One region of the Sporosarcina sp. FSL K6-3508 genome, then DNA from elsewhere that is predicted to be linked to it. Evidence: a T-box and tRNA genes for the amino acid it is inferred to sense, from the RefSeq annotation. Region 1 holds a T-box; the other holds one or more tRNA genes.

Region 1 (4,428 bases):
CTTGAGCTTGCACGAAAAGAACATGATAAATATATGAAGTGGCTAAAAGAAGGAAAACAGCCGAATACAGGTACACGAAAACCAATTCGAGAAGAGAAAGTGCCTGAATGGTTTGCCAAACGTACCAATAAATCGAAAAAAGCAGAAACGCCTTCTGATTTTAACGTAGAGGAAGAACGACGGAAATTAATGAAGGAACTGGGGATTCAAGAAACAGAGGTGAAATAATTGGAACGAATCGGAGATGCTATGAAGCGGGTGGTCAATGCTCCTTCATTGGCTGCAAAATACGAGGAACTTCGGCAAGAAGTGCTAGAAGACATTGCTGTCCAGCAATTCATCAGTGAACATTCAGACGAAATCAATACAGAAGTAGTGAATCGCAGTTTAGGGAAACTGTATGAGTTCTCAACCGCCTCGCATGCTTGTGAACGCTGTCCAAACCTAGAAGGCTGCGTCAATGTCATGAAAGGATTCGAACCCAAACTGGTAATCGCACAGCGTCTCATCGACCTGGACTACGTCGTCTGTCCGACCAAGCAACTTGACGATGAACGTCGAAATGTATCGAAAATGGTCAATAGCATGTATATGCCAAAAGATGTGATGGAAGCTCGACTGTCAAATGTCGATTTTAAAACTGAAGACAGCCGTGTCCAAATCATGCGGGCTGCGAAGAATTTTTTGAACACCATTGACTCCACAGGTGAGATTCCTGAACGCGGTTTGTATTTGTATGGAGATTATGGAGTTGGGAAGTCCTTCATATTAGGCGCTTTGGCGAATGAACTGGCAACACGTAAAATTCAAACAGTTGTTGTATACGTCCCAGAGTTTTTACGTGAAATGAAGCAATCTATCCAAAACCAGACATTGGATGAAAAAGTGGAATTCGTCAAAAAAGCTCCGATATTAATGTTGGATGATATCGGTGCTGAAACGATGTCAAGCTGGACCAGAGATGAAGTGCTCGGTACCATCTTGCAATATCGAATGGCCGAAAAATTGCCTGTCTTCTTCACATCCAATTTCGATTACGATGTGCTCGAACATCATTTGACCACATCTCAGCGCGGTGAAAAGGAACCGATGAAAGCAGGCCGGCTCATGGAAAGAATTCGCATGGTCAGCACTCCGCTCAAACTGGGCGGTAAAAACTGGCGGGATTGATGTTATATAATGTTTTTTATTAAGGCTTAAAGCGTCCCGTCTGCAGCATAAATCTCGTGTCGCCGCTAAACTTTACTTATGCCATTTCATCGGATTTTGGTTATGAAATTAAGGAAATAAGAAAATAAACTTGCAATTCCGCTCAGACTTTTTTATACTATTACTCAGTTCAATATAAATAATTTGTCAAAATGCATCGAAGAGGACAACAGTTACTTTTTCACCTTTCAGAGAGCAGGGGCATGGCTGAAACCCTTGCAGGCAGGAAAAATAATTTACCACCTCCAAGCAGCATCAGTGAATATAGTAGCTGATGACGGTAACGGCCCGTTAGCCGATCGAAAGCTTCATCTATTCGCAAATGCGAACAGAAGGAAGAAGGGTGGAACCACGAGCTCAAGCCTCGTCCCTTTAGGGATGAGGCTTTTTTGTGTTCAAAAAAAGAAAGGGAGTATGGCAAAATGGCAGAAAACATTCATTTAACTTTTCCGGATGGAGCAGTAAAGGAATTTGAAAATGGAACAACAACAGAAGATGTTGCGGGGTCTATCAGTCCTGGATTGCGAAAAAGTGCATTGGCAGGGAAAATTGGAGATCAGCTAATCGATTTGAAAACACCGATCCATGAAGATGGGGAAATCAGTATCGTGACACCAACTTCAGACGAAGCATTGGAAATCTTACGTCATAGTACTGCTCACCTTTTAGCACAAGCTGTCAAACGTAAGTTTCCTGACGCGAAGCTTGGAATCGGTCCGGTTATTGAAAACGGATTTTACTATGATATCGATTCACCGACGCCGATCACAGCAGAGGATCTACCAGAATTAGAAAAAGAAATGAAACGGATCATTGGTGAAAATCTTCCTATTGTGCGTCATGATGTTTCACGAGAAGAAGCAGAAAAACGTTTCAAAGAAATTGATGATGAATATAAATTGGAACTTCTTGAAGCAATTCCCGAGGGTGAACAAGTCTCAATCTATGAACAAGGCGAGTTTTTCGACCTTTGCCGTGGAATTCACGTACCGTCTACCGGTAAACTAAAAGAGTTCAAATTGCTCAGCATTGCGGGCGCTTATTGGAGAGGGAACTCTGACAATAAAATGCTTCAACGTATTTACGGAACAGCTTTCTTCAAAAAAGATGAACTGAAAGAGCATTTGCGTTTATTGGAAGAAGCGAAAGAGCGTGACCACCGTAAAATCGGTAAAGAACTGAACCTTTTTACGAACTCTCAAAAAGTAGGACAAGGTTTGCCGCTATGGCTGCCAAAAGGCGCTACAATTCGTCGAGTCATCGAACGGTATATTGTAGATAAAGAGGAAAGACTGGGTTACGATCACGTCTATACACCTGTTTTGGGAAGTGTAGATTTATACAAGACATCCGGACACTGGGACCACTATCAAGACAGCATCTTCCCGGTGATGGAAATGGATAATGAAAGCCTGATCCTGCGCCCGATGAACTGTCCTCATCATATGATGGTCTATAAGAATGGTATTCACTCTTACAGGAACTTACCTGTTCGAATTGCTGAACTTGGAACCATGCATCGTTATGAAATGTCTGGGGCACTTTCCGGTTTGCAAAGGGTACGCGGAATGACGTTAAACGATGCGCATATCTTTGTTCGTCCTGATCAAATTAAAGAAGAATTGAAAAATGTAATTTTATTAATTATCGAAGTGTATAAAGACTTTAATATTAAAGATTATACGTTCCGTCTGTCATATCGTGATCCCGCGGATACAAAGAAATACTTTGATGATGATGAAATGTGGGAACGCGCACAGTCCATGCTGAAAGAAGCAATGGATGAGTTAGAGCTTCCTTATACAGAAGAAGAAGGCGAAGCCGCATTCTATGGTCCGAAACTGGATGTTCAAGTGAAAACAGCTATCGGCATGGAAGAAACACTTTCTACGGCACAACTCGATTTCCTTCAGCCTGAACGCTTCGACTTAACGTACATTGGCGAAGACGGGAAACAACATCGTCCAGTCGTCATCCACCGTGGTGTCGTATCCACAATGGAACGTTTCGTTGCATTCTTAATCGAAGAATATAAAGGAGCTTTCCCGACTTGGCTTGCACCTGTTCAAGTAGAAGTGATCCCGGTCTCGCCTGAAGTGCATTTCGACTATGCAATTCAAGTGAAAGAGCAATTGACAGCAGCTGGATTCCGCGTCGATGTAGACAGCCGTGATGAGAAGATCGGTTACAAAATCCGTGAAGCGCAAGTTCAAAAAGTACCTTATATGCTCGTCCTTGGAGATAAAGAGGTCGAGTCCGGTGAGGTCAATGTCCGGAAGTATGGTGAACAAAAATCCGAAAGCATGTCTTTCGAAGCGTTCTTGGAATTGATTCAGGAAGACGTGAAGAAAGACTAAATCTTTTTAGGGGTTTGCTTTCTCTAACTGGACAATTAGTTTTGTGCCGTCGTTCGACTTATAGTGTGTCCGGGACGAAGTACATGTTGTGCTTTGGCACCGCTACGCCGCTGGGGATTGCCTCCCGCTAAGAGCCAACTAGCAAAGGACGCTAGCTGTCTCTTGGCTTCGGCCGACCCCGCAGTTGCGGCTTTGCTGGTTTGATGAAGCTAATAAGCGTATTGTTTAATACTAAGAAAGCTCCGGCACCTGGTTTAGTAGTCAGAAGCCCATGAGCGAAAATATATACCCGGGGCTTTCACTTACTCAACGAAGGCGCCTTACAAGCGGTAGGCGGAGTGATGAGACAGACAGGCGCTTTTCCTGACTGGCTCGTCGCGGGAGCCATCCGCAAGCGCCAAAGTAGTTTCAATGACGTTACTCATTTTTTGTTCCGTTGCTCGAATACCAGTGTGTCCTAGACAGAGTACATGTGGTGCTTTGGCACCGCTACGCCGCTGGGGGATTGCCTCCCGCCAAGAGCCAACTAGCAAAAAGCGCTAGCTGTCTCCTGGCTTCGGCTGACCCCGCAGTTGCGGCTTCGCTAGTGTGGTAAAACTAGTGAGAAAAGTGTTTAAAGTTGGGGAAACTTCGGCAACCGATTTAGTAGTCAGAAGCCAATGTGCAAAAATATATACCTAGGGCATTCACTCACTAAACGAAGGCGCCTTACAAGCGGTAGGCGGAGTGATGGGACAGACAGGTGCACTTCCTGACTGTGGCTCATCGCGGGAGCCATCCGCAAGCGCCGAAGTGATTTCAATAACGTTACTTATTTTTGCTGTTTTTTGCTTAAGAAAATAATAGTTGCCAAATATTCACG
Region 2 (4,428 bases), 1.2 Mb from region 1:
CCATCGGACAAGCACTTCTACGCCAGTTAATTCACCAGTTCCTAAAAATACTTTGGGCTGATACTCCAAATAAAAATGCTGTTGCTGTATACTTTTCCGCATTTCATTTTCCAATAAAATTCTTTCCAATGACATTTTAGAGGTACCATGCTCATACATCTCACTGTCACTGCCACCTCGCGTCTTCACTTTTCCAAGCGCCAATGTCGCTTTCGTCACCAGTTCAGACGGTTGATTGGCATGTTCAGGATACATTGAGATACCACAACTAATAGATAACGAATACGTTTGTTGCCCCACCTGAATAGGTTGCTCCAAATACAACCGTATTTCTTCAGCATAATTGTAGATTTCTGTCTCGTCCGACAACCCCGTTACAATAAAAGCAAATTCGTCTCCAGCAATCCGTGCCAGCAAACTTTCCGGACCGGTTTTCTTTTTTAATCTTTCACCGACCATCGACAACAAGTAATCCCCCGCCTCATGACCTAAAAGATCGTTGGCGTAACGCAGACGGTCAATATTGATATGTACGAGCGCAAATACTTGCTTCCTAGTCTTTGCCCTTTCAAAAGCTAGAGCCAATTGCTCGCGGAATGAATTACGGTTCATCAAAGAAGTTAGCTGATCATTATAGACAAGATGTTTGATCTTTTCTTCAGATTTCACACGCTCTGTCACGTCATGCATGACGACCAATAGCTGGTCTTCGTAATCAATGGAGCCTCGCACTTCATTTAACTTGGCTTCCATGACATGCAAGCCACCCTTCACATCCAGCATGGAATATTCTAAACCGATAGCCTTCCGATGAAACCCTTTGAATTGCGCAATCTTCCTTTCTACTTTTTGACGGTCCTTTTTATAGAGAATGGAATATAACGTATCAGAATACAAGCTATCCAAAGAGTAGCCCAACAAATTTTCGAAAGAAGGAGACAAGTATTGAAACTTCCCATCGCGATCAATGATTGCAATGAAGTCTGAAGCATTGGTTGTAATAATTTCATAGAGCTCTGCGTTTTTTCGTATCTCTTCCTCCATCAACTTTCTAGCTGTAATATCATAACGGATGGATACGTACTGATAGGGTTTGCCTTTGTCATTCAAAAAAGGGACAATCGTTGTATCAACCCAATAATAGGACCCGTCTTTGGCTTGGTTTCGGATATCTCCTCTCCACGTCTTTCCACTTCCGATTGTCGCCCACATTTCCTTGAAGAAGGAAGCATCATGGTAATCAGAATTGACAATCCGTTGATTGGCTCCAATTAGTTCTTTTAATGGATACTTTGAGAGTTTTTCAAATTTTTCATTGGCGTATTGAATCGTTCCCCGAGGATCGGTAATGGAAACAATGGCGGCCTGTTCCAAAGTGTAGGCAATGTCACCAAGAAGTTTTTGCAATCCTTTTGAACTATTAGGTTTGATGAATTTCTCCATACCATTAAGAAACTCTTGCATATCTATATCACAATCCCTATGTTTATATATTTTTATTTATTCTACAAGAGAAAATGCCTATATGTATTATTAAATAGTATACACGATTAATCATTCTCTTCTATACCTATCACTTAAATTTAAACACAAAAAAACCCTTCATTATTTTAATAATAATAAGGATTCATTATGCATTATATTCTTTAATAAAAGTAAAATGGCTGGGGTAGCTGGATTCGAACCAACGAATGACGGAGTCAAAGTCCGTTGCCTTACCGCTTGGCTATACCCCAACGTGAAGCTGGTTACGTTCTTATTGAGTGTAAAATAAAACAAACATGGTGGTGGGGGACGGATTCGAACCGCCGAACCCGGAGGGAGCGGATTTACAGTCCGCCGCGTTTAGCCACTTCGCTACCCCACCGTGTTAAAATTACAATTTCTCGCTCAACTCGCTTCTTCAACGAGATATGACGCGCATTACTTAACTTGTTATAAAAATAATGGTGACCCCTACGGGATTCGAACCCGTGTTACCGCCGTGAAAGGGCGGTGTCTTAACCGCTTGACCAAGGGGCCATGAAAATAGCGTTCATGGAGCTTCCAGCCGGGCTCGAACCGGCGACCTCTTCCTTACCATGGAAGCACTCTACCTGCTGAGCTATGGAAGCATAGAAATGGCTCCGCAGGTAGGATTCGAACCTACGACCGATCGGTTAACAGCCGATTGCTCTACCACTGAGCTACTGCGGAAAAATAAAATAGTTAGTTGCTATCTCTAACGACAAAAATCATTGTATCACACTTATTAAGTATGTGCAACAACTTTCTTTTAATACTTTAACCTTTTTTATTATATAGCGGCTCGGTCATATGCGTCAAGGCTTTTTCATATATTAATTTATACTTTTAAAAATAAGGAGATCTGTATGCTCAAAAAAATCATACTCCTTTTGACACTATGCTTTTTACTTATTTTATATTTGCCACAACTGATCAAACCATCCCCCGCTTTAACGACTGCTTTTCGTTTAACCGAAAACCCGACAGTCATCGTAAGAGGTTCCCAAGGTTCTGCTTTGACCATTAACATTTCATTTGGCGAGCAAGAAGTGAAGGATCTTTTGGAGCAGCTGACTCAACCATATCCGCTGCTGTTTGTTGACGTAGAATGGGCATCCCGCTTTCCAAACCTCGTCGAAGAGATGAAGAAGCGTTCTTTGCCTGTCGCATTGCTTGGGCAGGAAGGCAATAGGTATGAGGTCGATCGTGAATTATTTGAACAGCAATTGGATCAGTTTGAGACTTTTTTTGAAACAAGGCCATTATGGTTTCGCACTGTTGATGAGCAATTTCCACAGCCTCTGCTACATAAGTTAAACGAAGCAGAAATCAATGCGCTCGGTTCGACTGTTCATTGGAAAGAGGGTGCTTTGCCCAAAGCTGCAGCAGGTGATATCATTTCCATTCCTCACCATTTAGACGAACGAGCGCAGGTGGAGGATATAGAGCGTTTAATGGCGAGCCGACCGTTTCAATCTGTTGAAGATCTACTTTTTCAACCCAAAATTAAAACTAAAAAAATTCCAAAGTAAAAAACCGACAGCGGCATTCTGTCGGTTTTTTACATTTATTTAGCTTTTGATGATTTTTGCTTAGCTTTTTTTCGTTCATTACGACGCTTGTCCAATTTAGCCTTATCAATATCGGATTGCTTATTGTATTTAGGCAATACTAATAGTTGAAAAGCGTTCACTGCCAGCAAAGGAAACAGAAGGATGGTTACCCATTCATCTTTATTTCCTGATGTGACCATTAGAGCTGGCAACCATTCAAGTGTTGTGATCACAATCATAAAGAATAGAGCGGAGATCAGTGCATGTTTTTTCGTCCACTGCGCTTTAAAGTATGCAGTTACCGCAGACACTATAACGAGTGTCAAAAGCAAGAAAATATACAAGAACGTTCTTCCTGTATCTTCCTTCGTTAACTGGAAGCGGAAAAAGACTAAATCAAACAACACAACTGCAATGATCAGGACTTGCACCCAGTTCCACAATGTCAGCGTGCGGAACAGATTGACGCCAAATTGGTGAACTGTTAAATAGGCGAAAAAACCCATCTGCGCAATAACACTCATCGTGAAGCCTAAAAAGATCATCCATAAAAAGGCACCAAGAAATTGCCAAATCTCACCTTCCTGTATATACCCAAAAAAGAAGTCCCAACGTACAATTAACCCGACAATGGCTGTGATACTTCCACCAATGGCCATAGCGCGCAAGAAAAATTTTACCCAATTTCGTATTGTCACAACACTGTTCCCCTTTTATCTTTATTCAACAGAAGACTCCCACCTCTATAGATGGCGAGATGAATGCAGTTTTATTTCCTCTTCAGCGGGTATTCAGACGCTCTCTGAAGAAAATAGTGCCTCCGGCAGAAGGTATCATGGATTTTAAAAGGAGTTAATCGAGCTAACTCGTATCAAAATCCAGACGCAATTATGCCATCGCTTAATTGTTTCATGTCTCACTTAGTGTATCAACGTTCGACAAAAAAATCTATTTCATTGAACGAATCATGCATATTCCCTCTAATATTGTGAACAATAAATGAAAATACAAGTGGAAGGTTGATCGGAATGAAAAAATTGGCAGGCATTTTCCTATTCCTTGTATTCCTAGCGGGTTGCAGCAACGGACAACAGTCAGGTCCGAGTTATGATGAAATGAAAAAAATGATGACGGATGCGATCCAAACGGAAGATGGAAAAAAAGCATTACGCAAATTGATGACAGATCCCGAATTTCGGGAGCTTTTAGTATTGGAACAACCAGAAGTGAAAGAAAGCATTGAGAATGTGCTGCTTTCAAAAGAGGGTGAACAGTTTTGGAAAACCGCATTTGAAGATCCGAAATTTACAGAGTCTATCGCCAAAAGTATGAAAAAGCAGCAAGCAGATATTATGAAGGATTTAATGGG

Evidence for each region. A T-box is a leader RNA that pairs with one kind of tRNA and senses whether it is charged. The one in region 1 lies ahead of thrS (threonine--tRNA ligase), so its partner is inferred to be a tRNA-Thr.
Region 2: it encodes a tRNA-Thr, which carries the amino acid that the T-box ahead of thrS (threonine--tRNA ligase) is inferred to sense. The anticodon was not compared.

The regions. Positions count from the first base shown of each region.
Region 1 covers NZ_CP152016.1:2,110,382-2,114,809, reverse strand. The annotation lists gene MKX97_RS10390 (helicase DnaB) at 1-228, shown strand, start outside; gene dnaI (primosomal protein DnaI) at 229-1,170, shown strand; T-box leader at 1,358-1,584, shown strand; gene thrS (threonine--tRNA ligase) at 1,632-3,566, shown strand.
Region 2 covers NZ_CP152016.1:3,264,791-3,269,218, forward strand. The annotation lists gene MKX97_RS16205 (EAL domain-containing protein) at 1-1,443, opposite strand, end outside; tRNA gene MKX97_RS16210 (tRNA-Gln) at 1,662-1,736, opposite strand; tRNA gene MKX97_RS16215 (tRNA-Tyr) at 1,783-1,867, opposite strand; tRNA gene MKX97_RS16220 (tRNA-Glu) at 1,948-2,022, opposite strand; tRNA gene MKX97_RS16225 (tRNA-Thr) at 2,039-2,114, opposite strand; tRNA gene MKX97_RS16230 (tRNA-Asn) at 2,122-2,196, opposite strand; gene MKX97_RS16235 (hypothetical protein) at 2,373-3,038, shown strand; gene MKX97_RS16240 (KinB-signaling pathway activation protein) at 3,074-3,757, opposite strand; gene gerD (spore germination lipoprotein GerD) at 4,088-4,428, shown strand, end outside.